DNA from 4 places in the Pseudochelatococcus sp. B33 genome. Region 4 is predicted to be linked to each of the others. Evidence: predicted binding sites of a transcription regulator. Region 4 holds the regulator's gene; each other region holds the start of a gene.
The links. The regulator LexA, encoded in region 4, represses DNA repair genes until DNA is damaged. The targets are predictions, from matches to a motif close to TGTTCNNNNTGTGTTCNG.
Positions count from the first base shown of each region.

Region 1: the regulator LexA is predicted to act here: its motif matches at 3,047-3,064, upstream of uvrA (excinuclease ABC subunit UvrA).
Region 2: the regulator LexA is predicted to act here: its motif matches at 2,912-2,929, upstream of rmuC (DNA recombination protein RmuC).
Region 3: the regulator LexA is predicted to act here: its motif matches at 2,017-2,034, upstream of ACUSIJ_RS12185 (PA0069 family radical SAM protein).

Region 1 is NZ_JBSEFH010000018.1:99,751-105,120, reverse strand. Features, by position in the region: gene hfq (RNA chaperone Hfq) at 1-49, shown strand, start outside; gene hflX (GTPase HflX) at 95-1,459, shown strand; gene mazG (nucleoside triphosphate pyrophosphohydrolase) at 1,449-2,291, opposite strand; gene ssb (single-stranded DNA-binding protein) at 2,401-2,907, opposite strand; gene uvrA (excinuclease ABC subunit UvrA) at 3,211-5,370, shown strand, end outside.
Region 2 is NZ_JBSEFH010000009.1:90,964-96,333, forward strand. Features, by position in the region: gene ACUSIJ_RS11845 (short-chain fatty acyl-CoA regulator family protein) at 1-919, shown strand, start outside; gene ACUSIJ_RS11850 (hypothetical protein) at 904-1,566, opposite strand; gene rmuC (DNA recombination protein RmuC) at 1,763-2,881, opposite strand; gene def (peptide deformylase) at 2,985-3,560, shown strand; gene ACUSIJ_RS11865 (GNAT family N-acetyltransferase) at 3,557-4,141, shown strand; gene ACUSIJ_RS11870 (50S ribosomal protein L25/general stress protein Ctc) at 4,350-4,955, shown strand; gene pth (aminoacyl-tRNA hydrolase) at 5,052-5,370, shown strand, end outside.
Region 3 is NZ_JBSEFH010000009.1:173,966-179,335, forward strand. Features, by position in the region: gene ACUSIJ_RS12180 (lysine--tRNA ligase) at 1-691, shown strand, start outside; gene ACUSIJ_RS12185 (PA0069 family radical SAM protein) at 784-1,968, opposite strand; gene ACUSIJ_RS12190 (bifunctional aminoglycoside phosphotransferase/ATP-binding protein) at 2,301-3,890, shown strand; gene ACUSIJ_RS12195 (autotransporter outer membrane beta-barrel domain-containing protein) at 4,484-5,370, shown strand, end outside.
Region 4 is NZ_JBSEFH010000011.1:67,267-72,636, reverse strand. Features, by position in the region: gene parE (DNA topoisomerase IV subunit B) at 1-1,961, shown strand, start outside; gene lexA (transcriptional repressor LexA) at 2,250-2,975, shown strand; gene ACUSIJ_RS13655 (ComEC/Rec2 family competence protein) at 3,003-5,261, opposite strand.

The sequences.
Region 1 (5,370 bases), on a different contig from region 4:
CCAGCCGGTGCAATTGTTCGAACAGGCGGACGAACTTGGCGACAAGTAGCCGGACGGCCGGCATGTCGTCGCATCGTCCGCAACCCGGCTATCGATGTCGCTGACTGAATTGCAGGCGCCCACCGCGGGCGGAACGCGTGCCTTCGTCATAGGTCCCTATCTCGCCCGTCGGCCCGATCGATCGGCGGCGCCTCCCGGCGCTGCCGACGGCGCGGCGGTGCGCGATATCGATGCGCGCATCGACGAAGCCGTTGGTCTGGCGCGGGCGATCGACCTCGATGTTGCACGGCCGATCGTGATCAATCTCGATGCCGTGCGTCCGGCGACGTTCATCGGCAAGGGCCGCGTCGAGGAGATCGCCGAGGCGGTCGGGCAGGAGGATATTGGCCTCGTGGTGATGGACTGCGCGCTGTCGCCGGTGCAGCAGCGCAATCTGGAGCGGGCCTGGAAGGTGAAGGTCATCGACCGCACCGGCCTCATTCTGGAGATTTTCGGCAACCGCGCCCACACCCGCGAGGGCACGTTGCAGGTGGAGCTCGCGCATCTCGCGTATCAGAAGAGCCGGCTGGTGCGCTCGTGGACGCACCTTGAGCGCCAGCGCGGCGGCTTCGGCTTTCTCGGCGGTCCCGGCGAAACGCAGATCGAGGCCGACCGGCGCGTGATTCAGGAGCGCATGACGCGCATCGAGCGCGAGCTGGAGGGCGTCAAGCGCACCCGCTCGCTGCACCGGGAGAGCCGCCGGCGCGTGCCTTACCCGGTGGTGGCGCTGGTAGGCTACACGAACGCGGGCAAGTCGACGCTGTTCAACCGCCTGTCGGCGGCCGAGGTGGTGGCCGAGGACATGCTGTTCGCCACCCTCGACCCGACCGCGCGCGCCGTGAAGCTGCCCCATGGCGGCAAGGCCATCCTCTCCGACACCGTCGGCTTCATCTCCGACCTGCCGACGACGCTCGTTGCCGCCTTCCGCGCCACGCTTGAGGACGTGATCGAGGCCGACGTGCTGCTGCACGTGCGCGACGTCTCGCATATCGACACGCAGGCGCAGGCCTCGGACGTCAACGAGATCCTGCGCGAACTCGGCATCAATCCCGATTCGCCGCATATCATCGAGGTCTGGAACAAGGCCGACCTGCTTGATGAGGCCGCCCACGAGCGCCTGCTCACTGTCGCCGCCTCGCGCGCCGGCGACAGGCGGCCGGTGCTGATATCGGCGGCGACGGGCGAGGGGGTCGATCGGCTGCTTGCCGCCATCGAAAGCCGCATCGCCGAGGGCAGGCGCATCTATCTCGTCAATCTGGAGCCCTCCGAGGGCGCCTTGCTCGGCTGGCTGCACGAGGAAACCGAGGTGCTGGAACGGCGCGCCGACGCGGACGGACGCCTCGCCGTGGTGGTGCGCGTGGCGCCGGAGAAGGAACCGCGCCTCATCAACCGCTGCCCCGGCGCGCGGCTCATCCGCTAGCGCTCGCCGCCTCTACAGACTGGCGCTTGGCCTCCTGCCACAGCGCCTCCATCTCGTCGAGCGTGGAGTCGGCAAGCGCTTTTCCCGTCTTTTCAATGTTCTGTTCGATATATTTGAAACGTTGCGTGAATTTGGCATTGGTGGCGTGCGTCGCGGTTTCGGGGTCGACGCCCAGATGCCGGGCGAGGTTGGCGACGGCGAAGATGAGATCGCCGATCTCCTCGCGCACGGCTGCTTTCTCACCGGCCGCCAACGCTTGCTCGACCTCGTCCAGCTCCTCGCGGATCTTGGCGATGACGTCCGTCGTGTCCGCCCAGTCGAAGCCGACACGCGCGGCCTTGCTCTGCAATTTCTCCGCCCGGGCCAGCGCCGGCATGTTGCGCGGTACGCCGTCGAGCACGCTTTCCGGTGCGGACGCAAGGCTGGGCAACGGCCGCCGCGCAGCCTTCAGCCGCCGTTCCTCGGCCTTGATACTGGCCCACACGGCCTTGACCTCGTCCGGCGACAGGTCGCGCGCGTCGCCGAACACGTGCGGATGGCGGCGGATGAGCTTTTCCGTGATGGCCTGGACCACGTCGCCGAACGCGAAGGCGCCTTGCTCCTCGGCCATGCGGGAATGGAACACGACCTGCAGCAGGAGATCGCCCAATTCATCCTGCAGGTCGTCGAGATCGCCGCGCTCGATGGCGTCGGCCACCTCATAGGCTTCCTCGATCGTGTAGGGCGCGATCGAGGAAAAATCCTGCTCGATATCCCACGGACAGCCGGTGTCCGGCGTGCGCAGCGCCGCCATGATGTCGAGCAGCCGGCCGATATCGCGTGATGGCGTCATGATAGACCTCGATCGGGTTCCATAATCCTGCTTAGCCGAATCGCTGGGGCGTTCCCAAGGCGCCGCCTTGGGGCGCCCGCGTCGCGGCCGATCCGGGCGCGATCTGCGATCAGAACGGGATATCGTCGTCGAGATCGTTGGAGAAGCTCGACGGAGTGCCGCTCTGTCCACCGGACGACCTGTCGCTGACGCTGGGGCGTGACGGCTCCGCGCCGCCGAAGCTGCCGCTGCCGTAACCGCCGCCCGAGCCGCCATCCTCTCCGCCGCGGCTGTCGAGGATGGTCAATTCGCCACGGAATCGCTGCAGCACCACCTCCGTCGTGTAGCGCTCCTGCCCGTCCTTGTCCTGGTACTTGCGGGTCTGCAACTGGCCCTCCACATAGACCTTCGACCCCTTGCGCAGGTACTGTTCGGCGATACGGACCAGGTTCTCGTTGAAAATCACGACGTTGTGCCATTCCGTGCGTTCGCGGCGCTCGCCCGAGGCCTTGTCGCGCCAGCTTTCGGAAGTCGCGATCCTCAGCGAGGCCACGGGCTCGCCGGAGTTCAGGCGTCTGATTTCCGGATCGCGGCCCAGATTGCCCACGAGAATGACCTTGTTCACACTGCCCGCCATACGGATACCCTCCTGATGCATGTATCGTCCCTTACGCCGGACAATACCGGAAACCTGAACGCCAGCCACCGCCAACTTGAACGCGACGAGCCCTTATGCCCCGGAAATGACCGCCCGGCCGGCGAATGGCGGTGAAGATTGTTCTTGAAATGTTCTTAGCGCAATGCAACACTGCTGGCAAGACCGAGCGATGGTCAATCTCTCATCTATGCGCATGCCGGTGGATAGACCATCGCCAATCGCCCTTGCCGACGGATCATTGCAGCCGGATTATTCCATTCGATCAATTGACGAGCTTGAACGATGGCCTCTCTTGACGACCTTTTCGAAGGATCGACTCCCGTGCCCGGCGCTTCCCGGCAAGCGGTCTCGCGTCATGTCATCAGCATACGCGGTGCGCGCGAGCACAATCTGAAGAACGTCGATCTGACGATCCCGCGCGACAGCCTCGTCGTGTTCACCGGGCTGTCGGGGTCGGGCAAGTCGTCGCTGGCTTTCGACACGATCTACGCCGAGGGCCAGCGCCGCTACGTCGAATCGCTGTCGGCCTACGCGCGTCAGTTTCTGGAGATGATGCAGAAGCCCGACGTCGACCAGATCGACGGGCTCTCGCCCGCCATCTCCATCGAGCAGAAGACGACCTCGCGCAACCCGCGCTCGACGGTCGGCACCGTTACCGAGATCTACGACTACATGCGCCTGCTGTGGGCGCGGGTCGGCGTGCCCTATTCGCCCGCCACGGGCCTGCCCATCGAGAGCCAGACGGTGAGCCAGATGGTCGACCGCGTGCTGGCGCTGCCCGAGAAGACGCGCCTCTACCTGCTCGCGCCGGTGGTGCGCGGCCGCAAGGGCGAGTACCGCAAGGAACTGGCCGAATACCTCAAGGCGGGCTTCCAGCGCGTCAAGATCGACGGCGAGTTCTACGAGATCGCCGACGCGCCGGCGCTCGACAAGAAGTTCAAGCACGATATCGATGTCGTGGTCGACCGGCTCGTGGTGCGTGCCGATATCGCCTCGCGGCTGTCCGAATCGCTCGAGACGGCGCTCGATCTCGCCGACGGTATCGCCGTCATCGAATTCGCCGACGAGAAGGACGACAAGGGCGCGGCGCGGCGCGTCATCCTGTCGTCCAAGTTCGCCTGCCCGGTGTCGGGCTTCACGATCCCCGAGATCGAGCCGCGACTGTTCTCGTTCAACAACCCTTACGGCGCCTGCCCCGTCTGCGACGGGTTGGGGCGGGAAATGCACGTCTCGGCCGATCTCGTCGTGCCCGACACCACCCGCGGCCTGCGCGCGGGCGCGGTGGCGCCGTGGGCGAAATCCACCTCGCCCTACTACGCCCAGACGCTCGACGCGCTCTCCGCCCATTTCGGCGAGGACACATCGACGCCGTGGACCGACCTGTCGGAAAAGCTGCGTAACGCCATCCTTTACGGCACGGGCCAGGAGAAGGTGCGCATTCTCTACAGCGACGGCAGCCGCAGCTATGAGGTCAACAAGCCTTTCGAGGGCGTCATTCCGAACCTCGAACGGCGCTTCAAGGAAACCGACAGCGAGTGGGCGCGCGAGGACATCGGCCGCTTCATGTCGGAGACGCCCTGCGCGGCGTGCGGTGGCTTCCGCCTCAAGCCCGAGGCGCTCGCCGTGAAGATCGACGGGCGGCACATCGGCGAGATCGGCGTGCTGTCAGTCGCCGAGGCGCGCCGGTGGTTCGAGGCCGTGCCGGAAAAGCTGACGGAGCAGCAGAACGCCATCGCCGTGCGCATTCTCAAGGAAATCCGCGAGCGGCTGACCTTCCTGCTCGATGTCGGGCTCGAATACCTGACGCTGGCGCGCGCGTCGGGCACGCTGTCGGGCGGGGAGAGCCAGCGCATCCGGCTGGCGTCGCAGATCGGATCGGGCCTCACCGGCGTGCTCTACGTCCTCGACGAGCCCTCCATCGGCCTGCACCAGCGCGACAACGAGCGGCTGCTGCAAACATTGAAGCGCCTGCGCGATCTCGGCAATACCGTCATCGTCGTCGAGCATGACGAGGACGCCATCCTGCAGGCCGACTACGTGGTCGATGTGGGGCCGGGCGCGGGCGTGCACGGCGGCACCATCGTCGCCCAGGGAACGCCGGCGGAACTGCTGAAGAACCCGGCCTCGCTCACGGCGAAATACCTCACGGGCGAGCTGTCGGTGCCCCTGCCCGAAAAACGCCGCAAGCCCCAGAAGAGCCGCATGCTGACGCTGTCGGGCGCGTGCGGCAACAATCTGAAGGATGTGACGGCGGCCTTCCCGCTCGGCACCTTCACCTGCGTCACCGGCGTCTCGGGCGGCGGCAAGTCGACCCTCGTCATCGACACGCTGTATCAGGCGGTGGCGCGCCGGCTCAACGGGTCGGTGACGCACCCTGCCCCGTTCGACAAGCTCGACGGCCTCGAACACCTCGACAAGGTCATCGACATCGACCAGTCGCCG
Region 2 (5,370 bases), on a different contig from region 4:
CACGGCCGCCGGCCTCACGGCGGGGAACGCCGCCGGCGAGCTTGCGGCGCTGATCGCCTGCCGCCACGACGTGCGGGTGGAGATCATCGTGGCGAACGACGGGGCGGAGCGCGACGTCCAGCGCCACTACGATCCGGCAACGCGGGTGCTGCGCCTGTCGTCGCGGCTGCGCGCCGGCCAGCAGGCGTTCCATATCGCGACGCAGCTCGCGCTGATGGAACACGACGGCCTGATCGATACGCTCGTCGGGCGGGGACGGTTCACCAGCGAGGAGGCGCGCCGGCTGGCGCGCATCGGCCTCGCCAATTATTTCGCCGGGGCGCTCATCCTGCCCTATCGCATCTTCCTGGAGGCGGCGGAGGCGCGCCGCTACGACATCGACCTGCTCAGCCACCGCTTCGGCGTGGGCTTCGAGACGATCTGCCACCGCCTCAGCACGTTGCAGCGGCCGGACGCGCGCGGCGTGCCGTTCTTCTTCATCCGCGTGGACAGGGCAGGGAACATCTCGAAGCGCCAGTCCGCCACCGACTTCCACTTTTCGCGCATCGGCGGCACCTGCCCGCTGTGGAACGTGTACGAGGCGTTCGCGCACCCCGGCCGGGTGCTGACGCAGATCGCCCAGATGCCGGACGGGCGCGCCTATCTGTGGGTGGCGCGCACGGTCTCGCGCGATCACGGTGGCTACCGCGCGCCAAGCAAGACCTTCGCCGTCGCGCTCGGCTGCGATCTCCGGCACGCGGGACGGCTCGTCTATTCCGACGGGCTCGACCTCCGGAACCCGGCGGCGGCGACGCCGATCGGCGTCGGCTGCAAGGTCTGCGAGCGCCCGGCCTGCCCGCAGCGCGCGTTTCCGCCGATCGGGCGCGCGCTGAAGGTGGACGAGACGCGGCGTCATTTCTCGCCCTATCCGGTGAAATAGGGAAGCGGATCAGGGGCGGTCACTGCCGCCGACCGATGCCGGGACGGAGGCCGATCCTCGCCCGTGGGGGTCGTCGCCTCGCCGGCATCGGCCGGCCAGAGGACGACGCGCGTGACATGCGGGAGCCCTTCGGAACGCGCGCGCGTGAAGGCCGGCGGCGTAACGGGCGGCAGCGGGGTGGGAGGCGTCCGGGGAACAGGGCCGGTATGCCGGGATACGGTGAATCGGCTCAACTGCCCGTCGTGCTGGACGGCCTGCGTCGTCGTGTAAGACCGCACTGCCGGAAAGACGGACGACGGTGCGCCCGGCGAGGAGCCGGACTGCCGCTCATGATCGCCGGCGCCGGTATCGATCGTGAGCCCACGCCCCGAGCGAGAGGCGCCGGTTGCGCCCGAATTGGAAATCGGCATGGTTTTCCCTCTACTAGCTTCTTGATCCGGCGCCCGCCACCATGGAACGACGACCGATGCGGGAACGGATCTCCCTGTTCTTTCGATCCTGCGGCCAGGGGACTTCAGTTCCTGCCCGGCGCTGCCGTCGTCACCGGGAATGACGAGCCGCAAGTCCTCGAGCCTCAGCGCCAGCAAGGTGACGCCGTATCCGCCCGCGCTTGTGCCCGAGCCGGACGGGCGACTGATACTGATCATCGGGTGTCGGTGGCGGAGAATGACGCCGGACGGTTACTCTGAACATTGAATCCTCTGCAATGATCACAATAATATTCTGAATAACTTGCAATTCATGCCTTAAAGAGCACCATGCATCACTTCACTGAAAATTCATCCGCATCGGATTCAATTTAGCAATATTGCGGTTGAATGTCCATGCTGCTTCCGGGTGCCGTCAATCGTCGAATTCGAGCGCGCCGATCGCCTCTCCCCGCCGCGTGACCTTTTCCGCCGAGATGCGGATCTGGCCGACGTCCTCCTGCGCCTGCCGGAAATGCGTGTCGAGCTTCTCCACCCGCTCGCGCAGCCGCCCGACGTCGTCGAGCAGGCGGCGCACTTCCACCTGGATCACGCGGGCCTCCTCGCGCATGCGGGCGTCGCGCACCAGCGACTGCACGAGCTGGATGGCGAGCGCCAGCAGTGACGGCGAGACGATGACCACCCGTGCCCGGTGCGCCCGCTGCACGATATCGTCGAAGAACTCATGCAGATCGGCATAGACGGCTTCCGAGGGCACGAACAGCAGCGCGATGTCCTGCGTCTCGCCGGGAACGAGGTATTTTTCGGCGATATCGCGGATGTGCAGGCCGACGTCGTTGCGCACGCGCTGCACGGCGCGCTTGCGCGCCTCCGGGTCCTGCGCCTCGCGGAAGGCGGCAATGCCCTCCAGCGGGAACTTGGCGTCGATGACGAGCGGTGCGTCGCCGGGCAGGTGGACGACGCAATCGGGCCGCTTGCCGTTCGCCAGCGTCGGCTGAAACTGATAGGCGCTCGCCGGCAGCCCGTCGCGGATGATGGCCTCCATCCGTCCCTGTCCGAAAGCGCCGCGCGCCTGCTTGTTGGCGAGCACGTCCCTGAGGCCGGCGATCTGTCCGGTGAGCTCCGTCAGGTTCTTCTGCGCGGCGTCGATCAGCACCAGCCGCTCGTTGAGGCTCGCCAGATGCGCGGCCGTGCGCTGGGCCGAGGCGTCGAGGTTCTGCCCGACCCGCTGCTGCAGGCCCTCCACCCGCTCCGCCACGAAGCGGGCGAGGTCGTTCTGGCGCGTGCCGAAGATCTCGGCGACCGTCTGCATCCGCCCCGTCAGTTGCGCCTGCAGGGCCTGCATCTCCATGAGGCGGGCGTCGAGCTCGCGCGCCTGCGCCTGCGCCTCCAGCGCCTCGTCGCGGCGTCTGCGCGCCAGCGCGCCCACCTGCAGGAGAATGGCCGCGAGAAGAAAGAACGCGGCAACGCCGGCCCCGGCGAGAACATGCGCCAGCGGGACCGTGTGGCCGAAAAGGATGATCGGATCGTTCATTCCCGCACACTAGCCGATTCGTTTTCCCGATCGAACAAAAAAAGAACATATTGACCTCGGACGCAAGAATGATTAACTGGCGGGGTATTGAGGTAGAGCCAGCATGACGATCCTTCCCATCCTTGTTATTCCCGATCCCCGTCTGAAACTCGTTTCCGAGCCCGTCGAGGCCATCACGGACGATATCCGCCAGCTCGTCGCCGACATGTTCGAGACGATGTACGACGCCCCCGGCATCGGCCTTGCGGCGATTCAGGTCGGCGTGGCGAAGCGGCTTCTGGTCATCGATGTCGGCAGCCGCGAGGAGGGCCGTCAGCCGCTCACCGTCATCAACCCCGAGATCCTGTGGGCCTCGGAGGACGAGTTCCGCGTGCATCAGGAGGGCTGCCTGTCCATCCCGGAATATTACGAAGAGGTGGAGCGTCCGGCGCGAATCCGTGTACGTTATACCGATCTCGACGGGAAGACGCAGGAGATCGAGGCCGACGGCCTGCTGGCGACCTGCCTGCAGCACGAGATCGATCACCTGAACGGCGTGCTGTTCATCGACCACCTGTCCAAGCTGAAGCGCGACAGGGTCACCCGCAAGTTCGCCAAGGCGGCGAAGGTCGCCGGCCGCGGCGGCGAGGGCGGAAGGGCCGAGAGCGGCATACACGATGAGGCAAGAGTGGAGACATGACGATTTCTGAAAGCGTATCGGGTGCGGGCGTGATCGGACGCAAGTCCCGGGCGTCCTCGTCGGTGCGTGGGCAATTCGCCTGGCGCGCCATGGTGCCGGACGATCTGGAAGCGGTGCACGCCCTCGGCAAGCAGGTGCACCCCGGCTATCCCGAGCGCATCGAGGTGTTTGCCGAGCGGCTGCGTCTCTATGCGCCGGGCTGCCGCGTGCTCGAGGCCGGCGACGCGATGGCGGGTTATGTCATCAGCCATCCCTGGCATCCGATGATGCCGCCCAAGCTCGACAGCCTGCTGGTGGCGATGCCGACTTTCCCGGCGACGTTCTACATCCACGATCTCGCCCTGCTGCCGCTGGCGCGCGGCAGCGGTGCCGGGGCGCGGGCCGTCGCCGATCTGGTAGACCACACCGAGGCCATCGGCCTTGCCGACCTGTCGCTCGTCGCGGTGAACGCCTCGGTGCCGTTCTGGCGCCGGCAGGGTTTCGACATCGTCGAGAGCAGGAGCATCAACGCCGCCCTGCGCAGCTACGACGGCGAGGCGCGCTTCATGATGCGCAGGCTGCCGCTGCCCGCCGAAGATTAGGCCGACATCCGGGTTGTATTTCGGCGTAAAAGCTCTATAAGGCATCAGCGCCCGCGTGACACCCTTGGAGGCACGGGCGCCATCATGGACCGGAACGCTGCGGCCGTGCGTCATGCGCGGCTATTTGCATTTCGGTGTTCGCAACATTGCTGCGCCCGCCGTGGAGATTGTCCGCGCCAGGGCGCGTTCGACGTTTTGAGGTTAAGATATGTCCGCTGCGAAAGAGCTTAAAGCCACGGCGCGCGAGGGAGTTGGCAAGGGGGCCGCCCGCGCAGTGCGCCGTCAGGGCCGTGTGCCGGCCGTCATCTACGGTCTCGGCGCGCCCGCGCAACCCATTTCCATCGATTTCAACGAGACCAAGCGCCTGATCTACGCCGGCGGCTTCCTGAGCACGCTGTTCGAGATCGACGTCGACGGCAGGAAGACGCGCGTCATTCCGCGCGACTACCAGCTCGACAAGGTGAAGGACTTCCCGCTGCACGTCGACTTCCTGCGCGTCGCGAAGGGCGCGAGAATCGAGGTCGAGGTGCCGCTGCACGTCATCGGCGAGGATGTGGCGCCCGGCGTCAAGAATGGCGGCACGCTCAGCATCATCCACCACAAGGTCGCGGTCCTGGTCGAGCCGGACGCGATTCCGGACGCGATCGAGGTCAACGCGAGCAAGCTCGAGATCGGCGATTCGATCCACGTCGATGCCGTCACCCTGCCGGCGGGCGTCGAGCTCGCGCCGACGGTTGACCGGACGGAGCCCGTCGTCACGCTCGTGCCGCCGACGGTTTCGGAAGAGACCGAGGCGGAGCCCGCCGAGGCTTGATCATTGCCCGGGAAGGGGCCCCGCGTTCCTTCCCGGCTCCTGATGCGGCGAAGGCCATGGAGCTCTTTGTGAGGCCATGAAGCTTTTTGTGGGACCATGAAGCTTTTTGTGGGACTTGGAAATCCGGGCGATCGCTATGCGCGCAACCGCCATAACATCGGCTTCATGGCGGTGGAGGCGATTGCCCGCGCCCATAATGCCGCGCCGTGGCGCAGGCGTTTCCAGGGGCTCGCGGCGGAGGCGGTTCTCGGCGCCGAGCGCGTGCTGCTGCTGCTGCCCCAGACCTATATGAACGAATCCGGCCGCTCCGTGGCCGAGGCGGCGCAGTTCTACAAGATCCCGCTCGGCGACATCGCGGTGTTCCACGACGAGCTCGATCTCGCGCCGGCCAAGCTGCGCATCAAGACCGGCGGGG
Region 3 (5,370 bases), on a different contig from region 4:
CGCCTTCCTCGGCAACTACGGCCGGCAGGAATGGAAGCACCGGCTCGGCAATCCCGTGTGGCACATCCATGCGGGCGATCCGCCCGCGCCGGAGACGATCGCCGCTCCGCTCGGCAACGGCAGCGGCACGCAGTTGAGCTTCGCCATGCTGCTCAACCTCGCAGCCGTCGCGAATTCCGAGGACAAGGCGGTGCTGTGGGGCTTCATCCAGCGCTACGCGCCGGGCGCATCGCCGCAGACGCACCCACGCCTCGACCATCTGGTGGGCTACGCGATCAACTATTTTCGCGATTTCGTCAAACCGGCCAAGACCTATGCCGAGCCGACGGAAGCGGAGCGGGCGGCGCTCGCCGACCTCGCCCGCGAGCTTGGCCTCCACGAGGGCTCGAGCGACGCCGAGGAACTGCAGAACGTCGTCTACGAAATCGGCCGCACGCATTTTCCCGACACGAGCGGCAGGACGAAGAGCCCGGACGGCCGCCCCGGTGTGTCGCAGACGTGGTTCGCGACCCTCTATCGCATCCTGTTCGGCGAGGAGCGGGGACCCCGCTTCGGCTCCTTCATCGCACTCTATGGCGTCGCGGAGACGCGGGCGCTGATCGAGGCCGGCCTGTCGGGGGAGCTCAAGCGCGCCCATGAGGCGTTTCTGGAGGCGTTTCTGGTGGGGCGCGGCAAAGCCAATGGCCGGTGAGCCCGGCTTACGGCCATCGGCCAAGCCCGCGCGGTGCCTGAGCGAAGCCCGCGCGGCATTGGCCGAAGACCGGGGCCGATGGCATGACGTCATCAGAACAGGCTCAACTGTTCGGCCGGCGGCGGCACACCCCGAAAGAGATCGGTGCGCAGCCGCGGCTGGCGTTTGAGGTAGCCGAGGCGCTTCAGCGCCAGCGTGAAGCGGTGCGCGATCATCGCCGCGTAGGGGCCGGTGCCCGTCATGCGCTCGTGCCAGCGGGCGTCGTAATCCTTGCCGCCGCGCATCTCGCGCAGCAGCGACAGCACATGGCGCGCCTTGCCCGGATAGTGCTCCATCAGCCATTCCACCACGAGATCGCGCACCTCGAGCGGCAGGCGCAGGATCACGTAACCGGCCTCGCGCGCGCCCGCCGCGTGGCCCGCCTCCAGAATGGCCTCGATCTCGCTGTCGTTGATGGCGGGGATGATCGGCGCGACCATCAGCGAGACCGGGACGCCGGCCTCGCTCAGCCTGCGGATCGTCTCCAGCCGCTTGTGGGGAGCGGCGGCGCGCGGCTCCATGGTGCGCGCCAGACGCGAATCGAGGGTCGTCACCGAGATGCCGACGCAGACGAGCCCGCGTTCCGCCATCGGCGCGAGGATGTCGATGTCGCGGGCAATGAGCGCCGATTTCGTCACGATGCTGACCGGATGCTGCAGGCGCGCCAGCACCTCCAGCACGGAACGCATGATCCGGTATTGGCGCTCGATCGGCTGGTAGGGATCGGTGTTGGTGCCCATGGCGAGCGTGCGCGGCGTATATCCGGGCCGCTTCAACTCCTTTTCGAGCAGGACGGCGGCATCGGGCTTGGCGAACAGCCGCGTTTCGAAATCGAGCCCGGGGGAGAGCCCGAGATAGGCATGGGTCGGACGCGCGAAACAGTAGACGCAGCCATGCTCGCAGCCACGATAGGGATTGAGCGAGCGGTCGAAGGGGATATCGGGGGAGGCGTTGCGCGTGATGACGCTGCGCGCCTTGTCGAGCAGCACCTCGGTCCTGATCGGCGGCAGTTCGTCCGGCTCCCCCCAGCCGTCGTCCATCGCCTCGCTTTGCGTCGCCTCGAACCGTCCCGCGGGGTTGGACACGGCCCCGCGCCCGCGCCGCCGCCGCGGATCGATCGCTGGCGGCGCGGGCGGTCCCTGAGCGTCGGCGGCGTCCGCAGTCCGCGCCGTCTTCCGGGAAGGCACACTTTGGGAAGACGGATTTTGAGAAGGTGGATTGTTGGAAGTCTCACGCATAATCTGCCATGATCTGCCGCAAAATCAGGAACGGATAACGATCTTATATAGAACATAAAAGAAACATTGTAAATGACGTCCGTGAAGAATGCGCGCCCTCTCACGCCTGCCTCGGCGCCGGGCCGGAGCGCGTCGTCGCTTAGAGCGTCCTCCGATCTCACGAAATCGGAAAACACTCTGCGATTCTTTGAGTTGAGCGAGTTCTGATCGATCAGACGATTCCGTCTGATCGGAAAGCGCTCCCGCGGTCCGGTTCGGGTAGACTTGCGTGTCATGCTGGCATGTTATCGTCAGGCGGAGCGATATCGGGGCATCCGGCAGGAGTGGACGCGATGAACGGGCAAGGGGCCGGCTCTGCCGCCGGCGGACAGGAAGCGGTATTCGCCTTTCTCGCGCGTCCCGACACTTACGGACACGACGTCTCCGTCAAGCGCATCGACACGCACGGCGCGGTGGTGTTTCTGGCCGGGCGGGACGTCTACAAGGTCAAGCGGGCCGTGCGTTATCCGTTCATGGACCTGTCGACGCTGGAAAAGCGGCACAAGGTCTGCGAGGCGGAAATCGCCGTCAACCGGGTCAACGCGCCCGATCTCTACCTCGGCGTCGTGCCGATCATCCACGGCGCCCAGGGGCTCGCGCTCGGGACGGACGGGCAGGGCGAGGGCGACGTCGCGCCCGGCAGGGTCCTGGAATGGGCCGTGCACATGAAGCGCTTCGACGAGGAGGCGACGCTCGACCGTCTCGCGGAACGCGGGGCGCTGCCCGAGGATATGACCGCCCGGCTGGCGGAAATGGCGGTGCGTGCCCACGCCGTCGCGCCGCCCGTCGCCGATCCGCAGGCGTCGGTGGCCGCGCTTGCCGGCTATGTGAGGCGCAACGCGGAAGGCATCGCGCAACGGCCGGAGATCGTTTCCGTCGACCGGGTGCTGGCGCTGAAGGCGGCGAGCCTCGCGGCGCACGAGCGGCTGCGCGCGCTGCTGACCGGCCGCGCTCGCGCCGGCTTCGTGCGCCGCTGCCACGGCGACATGCACCTGCGCAACATCGTGCTGATCGACGGCGCGCCCGTGCTGTTCGACGCCATCGAGTTCGACGAGAGCATCGCCAGCATCGATCTGCTGTACGATCTGGCGTTCCTGCTGATGGATTTGTGGGCGCGGGATCTGCAGGCCATCGCCAACGGCGTCCTCAACCGTTACCTGTGGGCGCGGGATTGCGACGCCGATATCGCCGGCCTCGCGGCCCTGCCGCTGCTGCTGAGCGTGCGCGCGGGCGTGCGCGCCATGGTCGACGTCGCCGGCCTGCAGTACTTCGAGGGCGAGCAGCTGGCGCAGGCGATGGAGGAAGCGCGCGGGTATGTCGAACTCGCCGAACGCTTCATCGCGCCGCCGCCGCCGCGGCTGATCGCCGTCGGCGGACTGTCGGGCACGGGCAAGAGCACGCTGGCGCGCCATCTCGCACCCCACGTGCCCGGCAGCGCGGGAGCCGTGCATCTGCGCAGCGATATCGTGCGCAAGAACCTTTCAGGCGTCGGCGAAACCGTCCGGCTGCCGCCGGAAGCCTACGGTCCGGACGTGACGGAGGCCGTCTACGCGAAGCTGCGCCAGCTGGCACGGGAAGCGCTGCGCGCCCGGCAGAGCGTCATCGTCGACGCGGTGCACGCCAGGGAAGCCGAGCGCGACACACTCGAGGCGATCGCCCGCGAGACGGGCGCGGATTTTGCCGGCCTCTGGCTGGAAGCCCCCCTCGGCGTCCTCGAGGCGCGCGTGACGGAGCGGGTCGGCGATGCGTCGGATGCGGACGCCGGCGTGGTGAGAGGGCAGGCGCGCTACGCCCTAGGCGACATCCGGTGGCGGCGGCTGTCGACGGATGGCGCGCCCGGCGACGTCACGGCCAGAGCCCGCGAAGCGCTCGGCCTCGACTGAGCAATACCCGGTCTCAACGGGCCTCGCTCGCGCTCCCCATCGACAACGGGGAGCGTTGACATGGCTGCCGCGCCGAGTTCCGCAAGCTCAAAATCCCTCGACTATTATCAATCCCGAGGTTTCCTGGAAACTCTCATATGCTCGCTGCATCGTTCGGCACTTATCGACAGACTAAAAGATAGATAATATTGAGATACACGAAACTTAGAAAAAATATATTCAATATACATAGCAATTTAGAACAAAATTTTATTTACAAATAATCATATCATGTTTTTATGAAGTTTTATATTTTGTACATATAAATATATATTGAATTTATTGCAATATATTTATATTATTATCCCTTTCAAATGCGAATTATAATTTCGCTTTATAGGTTCAGAATCTCGATTTTTTGTGATATGCATCCGCAACATACAACCTTAGGGATATACTTCCGGGGAGTGGTAAGTCGTGTCCGCTGGATCGTCGGGCTTTCTGTCCAGGTCCGAGGCGGCAGTGGTGCTTTGGGAGGGTGCGGGGTGATTACGGGATCTGAAGCGTTCGTTGTTCGTCGCCGGAAAGACAGCACTATTCTGAGTCGTGTCAGCATGATCGCCCTGATCGTCGGGGCGGCCGCATGCGGCGGCGAAGCCATGGCCGATGACAACACGGTCAGGGAAATCAGCCACGGCAAGAACGGGGCGGCGTGGTACTGGCAGTCCAGGCCGGGCGGCGGAAGGGAAGCCATCTTCCCCACTGCAGGCGAACATGCCCCGGATGTCGAGCTGTCCAACCCGGTCTCGAACCTGACTACGCCGGCGAAGACGACGGCGGTCGAGGTCGGCTCCGTCGGCGGCAACGGCCAGATCGGCGATGGCTACACGGCGGGCGGCATCAGCGGCAGCACGTTCTATTCCCTGCCGGGTACGGACGGCGGAAACGGCGGAAACGTCTATCTGGAGCAAACGGGCGAACTCGCCGGCTTCGGCAGCCAGGCGTCCGACAAGGCGCTCCTGAGCATCTACTCGATCGGCGGCTACGGCGGCATCAGCCACTCGCAGGACCGCATCGAGTCCGGCAGGGGCGGCGCCGCCGGCACGGTCACGCTCGACATGCAGGCCGATATGAGGGTGGTGGGCAACCACTTTGCCGGCATATGGGCGAAGTCGGAAGCGGGGCAGACCGGACGCAACTACACCGGCACCCCGATCGAGGGCGGCGTGCCGGCCGTGAACGTCGGCAAGTATCCCGGCGTGAACGGCAATACGGTCTCGGTCGTGGTAGGCGCGCAGGTGACCATCTCCACGCAGGAGGATACCGCGGAAAGGGACCCCACGAAGCGCGGCTATGCGCCGGCCGTCATCGCCGAATCGATCGGCGGCGCGGGTATCGACGGCGCGACGATCCGCAGCCTGCTGCCGGGGGCCGGCAATGGCGGCACGGTCACGTTCGAGAACCACGGCCACATCATGACGGACGGCAACGTGTCCACCGG
Region 4 (5,370 bases):
ACGCCTCGTCCATCGAGGTGCTGGAGGGGCTCGAGCCCGTGCGCCGGCGTCCCGGCATGTATATCGGCGGCACGGACGAGAAGGCGCTGCATCACCTCTTCGCCGAGGTCATCGACAACGCCATGGACGAGGCCGTGGCGGGATACGCCGGCTTCATCGAGGTGGAGCTGTCGGCCGACGGGTTCCTCGCCGTCACCGACAACGGGCGCGGCATTCCCGTCGATCCGCATCCGAAGTTCCCCGACAAGTCGGCGCTCGAGGTGATTCTCACCACGCTGCACGCCGGCGGCAAGTTCGATTCCAAGGTCTACGAGACATCGGGCGGCCTGCACGGGGTCGGCGTGTCGGTGGTGAACGCGCTCTCGGAAAAGCTCGAGGTCGAGGTCGCGCGCGGGCAGATCCTCTACCGGCAGGAGTTTTCGCGCGGGTTGCCGCTCGGGCCCCTCGCGACGCTGGGGCGCGTCAGCAACCGGCGCGGCACGCGCGTGCGTTTCAAGCCGGACGCCGAAATCTTCGGCCCCGGCACGCGGTTCGATCCGGCGCGCCTCTTCCGCATGGCGCGCTCGAAGGCGTTCCTGTTCGGCGGCGTCGAGATCCGCTGGCGCTGCGCGCCGGAACTGCTGCCCGCCGGCGGCAAGGTGCCGGCCGAGGCGACCTTCCGCTTCCCCGGCGGCTTGCGGGACTATCTGGCGCAGGAGATCGAGGGGCGCGAGCTCGTCGTCGACACCATCTTCTCCGGCCGCATCGACAAGTCCGCCACCAACGGCAAGGCAGGCACGACAGGCGCCCCGACGGGAGCCCACGGCTCGCTGGAATGGGCGATCGCCTGGTACACGCAGGACGACGGCCACGTCGCCTCCTATTGCAACACCATCCCGACGCCCGAGGGCGGCACGCACGAACAGGGCCTGCGCGCCGCCCTGCTGCGCGGCCTGCGCGACCACGCCGAGCGCGTCAACCAGTCGAAGCGCGCGGCGCAGATCACCGCCGACGACATCATGACCTCGTGCGCGGCAATGCTCTCGGTTTTCATCCGCGAGCCGGAATTCCAGGGCCAGACCAAGGACCGGCTCGCGACGACGGAGGCCGCGCGCATCGTCGAGAACGCGGTGCGAGACGCCTTCGACCACTGGCTCGCCGCCGCGCCCCAGCAGGCCTCCCGGCTCCTCGACTGGACGGTGGAGCGCGCCGAGGAACGGCTGCGCCGGCGCGCCGAAAAGGAAGTCGCCCGCAAGACGGCGACGCGCCGCCTGCGCCTGCCCGGCAAGCTCGCCGACTGCACGCGGGCGGGCGCGGAGGGGTCGGAGCTCTTTCTGGTCGAGGGCGATTCGGCCGGCGGATCGGCCAAGCAGGCGCGCGACCGCGCCACGCAGGCCATTCTGCCGTTGCGCGGCAAGATCCTCAACGTCGCTTCCGCCGGACGCGACAAGCTTTTGCAGAACCAGCAGATCGCGGATCTGATGCTGGCGCTGGGCTGCGGCGCGGGCTCCGCCTATCGCGAGGCGGACCTGCGCTACGACAAGATCATCATCATGACCGACGCCGACGTGGACGGCGCCCATATCGCCTCGCTCCTCATCACGTTCTTCTGGCAGCAGACGCCGCGCCTCATCGACGGGCGGCACCTGTATCTGGCCGTGCCGCCGCTGTTCCGCCTGAGCCAAGGCGGCAAGACCGTCTACGCCCGCGACGAGACGCACCGGCAGGAGCTGATGCGCACGACCTTCAAGGGCAAGAAGGTGGATATTGGCCGCTTCAAGGGCCTCGGCGAGATGCTGCCGGCGCAGCTCAAGGAAACCACCATGGATCCGCGCAAGCGCACCCTGCTCCGGGTGGTGGTGGATCACGACGCGCGGCCCGAAATCGGCGAGGCGGTCGAGCGGCTGATGGGCAACAAGCCGGAAGCCCGCTTCTCCTTCATCCAGGAACACGCGGCCTTCGCCACGGATCTGGACATCTGAGATCTCGACATCTGATCCGCGGCGGGCCGTCGTCCGCGGGAACGCGGCCAGCCCCGCCACAGAATCGACGCTGTAGAATCGGCTTTCCCTGTGCGCCGGCCGATGAAAGTCGCACCGCCAGGCGGAAATCGGCGCGCCGCCCCGCTCCAAACAACAAAGTTTTAAGGCTTATCGTGAACAGTGACGCTTGCGGAACACATTAAGAACGTGTATGGTGTTCGCGTTTCGTTTCGTGCCTCGTCATTTGACGTTACGAACTGGCGGAAATCCCGGGAGGACGCGTAATCCATGCTGACGCGCAAGCAACACGATCTGCTTCGGTTTATTCATGAACGGATGCGCGAGTCCGGAGTTCCTCCTTCGTTCGATGAGATGAAGGACGCGCTGAACCTGCGCTCCAAGTCGGGGATCCACCGGCTGATCATCGCGCTCGAGGAGCGCGGTTTCATCCGCCGGCTGCCGAACCGGGCGCGCGCCATCGAGGTGATTCGGCTGCCGGAAGTGCCGACCGCGCCGGTGCCGCGCGGCCGCTTCAGTCCGAGCATCGTCGAGGGCGGCCTCGGCCGCGCTCCCGCCGGCGGACGGGCCAACGTCGACAGGCCCGTGCAGGAAATCGACCCCGTCTCCTCCGGCGGGCTTACCATTCCGGTGATGGGGCGTATCGCGGCCGGCACGCCCATCACGGCGATCCAGAATTCGAGCCATTCGCTGACCCTGCCGCCCGAGCTGCTGTCCCCCGGCGAGCATTTCGCCCTGGAAGTGCGGGGCGATTCGATGATCGAGGCCGGGATTCTCGATGGCGACACAGTCATCCTGCGTCGGCAGGACAACGCCGACACCGGGGACATCGTCGTCGCGCTCATCGATGACGAGGAAGCCACCCTGAAACGCCTGCGCAAGCGCGGTTCCTCGATCGCGCTCGAAGCCGCCAATCCGGCCTACGAGACGCGTGTTCTGGGGCCCGACAGGGTGCGCATCCAGGGCAAGCTCATCAGCCTCGTCCGCCGTTACTGAGGCCGCTGGCAAGGCCCTTCGGGGACGTCACCGATGGGCCGGACGTCGCCAGGGCCGGTTGTCGGACGATCCGGCATCACCTGCCCGGACATTGCCGTTCTCGCCGTCCGGCCGGCCCCTGATGACGAGATCGTCGCCCTCGAAAATCAGCGCCAGAGCGCCGTGCCGGTCGAGGTCGGTTCTGTCGATGACGTGGCGGGCGGCGCAGTTTTCCGGCGCGCGCCAGCGCGTCACGACAACGGCGGCGCGGGTACAGTCCTCGTAGGCGGCCCGCTCGTCGAGGGCGAAGGCGACGCTGCGCCCCTCCGGCAGCACGGTGACGCAGCCGATGCGGTCACAGGCAACGCCGGCACGCAGTGATGGATCACCCGCCCGGCGCGGATCGCCGTCCGACCGCAGCCATTGCTCGACGGTGAAGGCGGACGGGCGGCCGAGAACGAGATAGCGGCCGTCCGCCGCCCGTACCATCGCGCCCCTGCCTTCGCGGTCGATGAGCATGTCCGGCCGGTCGGGCATGGCGGCGAGCGCCACGCCGAGGCCCGCCGGGAGGATGGCGAACCATCTGAGCGGCGTCGTCCAGAGGCAGGTCCACAGGAGGGCTGCCACCAGCAGGACCAGCACACCCGGCCCGAACGAGGGCACCACGACCACGGCGCCGGCGAACCCCTCGATGATCGTCGAGCCGGCAAGCACCGGCGCGGCCGCGAGGCCGGCCAGATGCCAGAACGGGCCGTCGAGCCCGAGCGGATAGGCCATGACGCCCATGAAGGCGAGCGGCATGACGAGCAGTTCCACCAGCGGCAGGCCGAAGGCGTTGCCGACGAGCCCCCACGGATTGAAGGTCTGGAAATGATAGGTGCTGAACGGGCCGGTGGCCAGCATCGCGACCACGGTCGTGGCCGTGCTGACGACGACGAGCCGGTAGAGCCGCCCGCCGCGCAGCCCGGCGTCCGGCAGATGCAGGCCGCCGCCTTCCCTGAGCGGCATCATGCCGTGCGCCCGCGCGCCGTCGCTCCACCGCTCGAACAGCGCGATCAGCGCGGCGACGCCCGCGAACGACATCTGGAAGCTCGGCCCGAGCAGGGTTTCGGGCTGGAACGTGAGGCAGACGAAGGCGGCGAGCGCGAGATTGCGCATGGAGAGCGCCGGCCGGTCCGCCAGGATCGCGCCCATGACGATCAGCGTCACGACGAGCGCCCGCAACGTGTCGATGCCCGCACCCGAGAACACGCAATAGACGCCGGCCCCGGCGATGCCCGCCACCGCCGCCGCCTTGCGCACCGGCCGGCGCAACGCCATGCCGGGAGACAGCGCCAGCAGGGCGCGCGCGAGAAAGAAGATCGTCCCCGCAACCAGCGTCATGTGGAAGCCGCCGATCGACACCACGTGGTAGATGCCCGCCGCGCGCAGGGATTCGTTGGTTTCGTCGGTCAGCATGCCGCGCTTGCCGGTGACGAGCGCCGCCACGAAGGCCGCCTCCTGCCCCCGCGCCCGCTCCTCTCCGTCCTTGCCGTGGCCGCTACCCTGCAAGGGGCCGCCGCCGGCCTCGATGATGCGACGTGTCAATGCATTGCGATGATTGTCTATCCACGCCGCGAGCCGGGCGCCCGGCGGTGTCGGCGGATGCCGGCCGGCGATCGCCTCGACCCGGCCGTTGACGGACCCCACTGCGCCGATGCCGCCGAAGAACGCGTCGCGGGCGAAGTCGTAGCCGCCGGGGCGCGCCGGCTGCGGCGGCGGCACCAGCCGCGCCGTGGCCACGATGCGCGTTCCGGGCGCGATGGCCGTGCCGCGGCGCAGGCCGATGCGCACGCGGGCCGGCCGCTCCCCCGCCGCGAGGCCGCCGATGTCCTCCACGTCGATGATGGCGCGCGGCCCCTGCGGCCGCTCCTCGACGGAGCGCACGAAGCCCGTGACCGGCGCAATGACCGTGCGGTTGAGCACCGGCTGCGCCACCCATTGCGTGCGCATCGCCGCCATGGAGAAGCCGAGGAACAGGACGCCGGCGGCCATGGCCGCCGTCCGCGCCCGCCAGTGCCCGCGCAGCATGACGGCGACGGCTATCATGACGGCCGCCGCCACGGGGCCGGACCACGGCGCGGGCTCGCGGTCGGCGGCGAAATAGAACGCCACGCCCGTGCCATAGGCCACCGGCAGCCAAAGGAAGAGCCGCCGGCGCTCGGCTTCCAGCGCGAGCCAGCCCGTCAGCCGCACGCGCCAGCGGCTGCCGAGATCGCCGGCCTCGGCGGCTGCGAAGCGCAGCCACGCTGGCGCCGCGAGGGGCATGGCCCCCCACCCTCTCCTGCCCGCGCGGTTCACGCCGGGTCCCGCGTCCAGTGCGGTGCGCGGCCGGCGATCTTTCGCATGATGCCTACCCCATACGCCCAAGTCATGA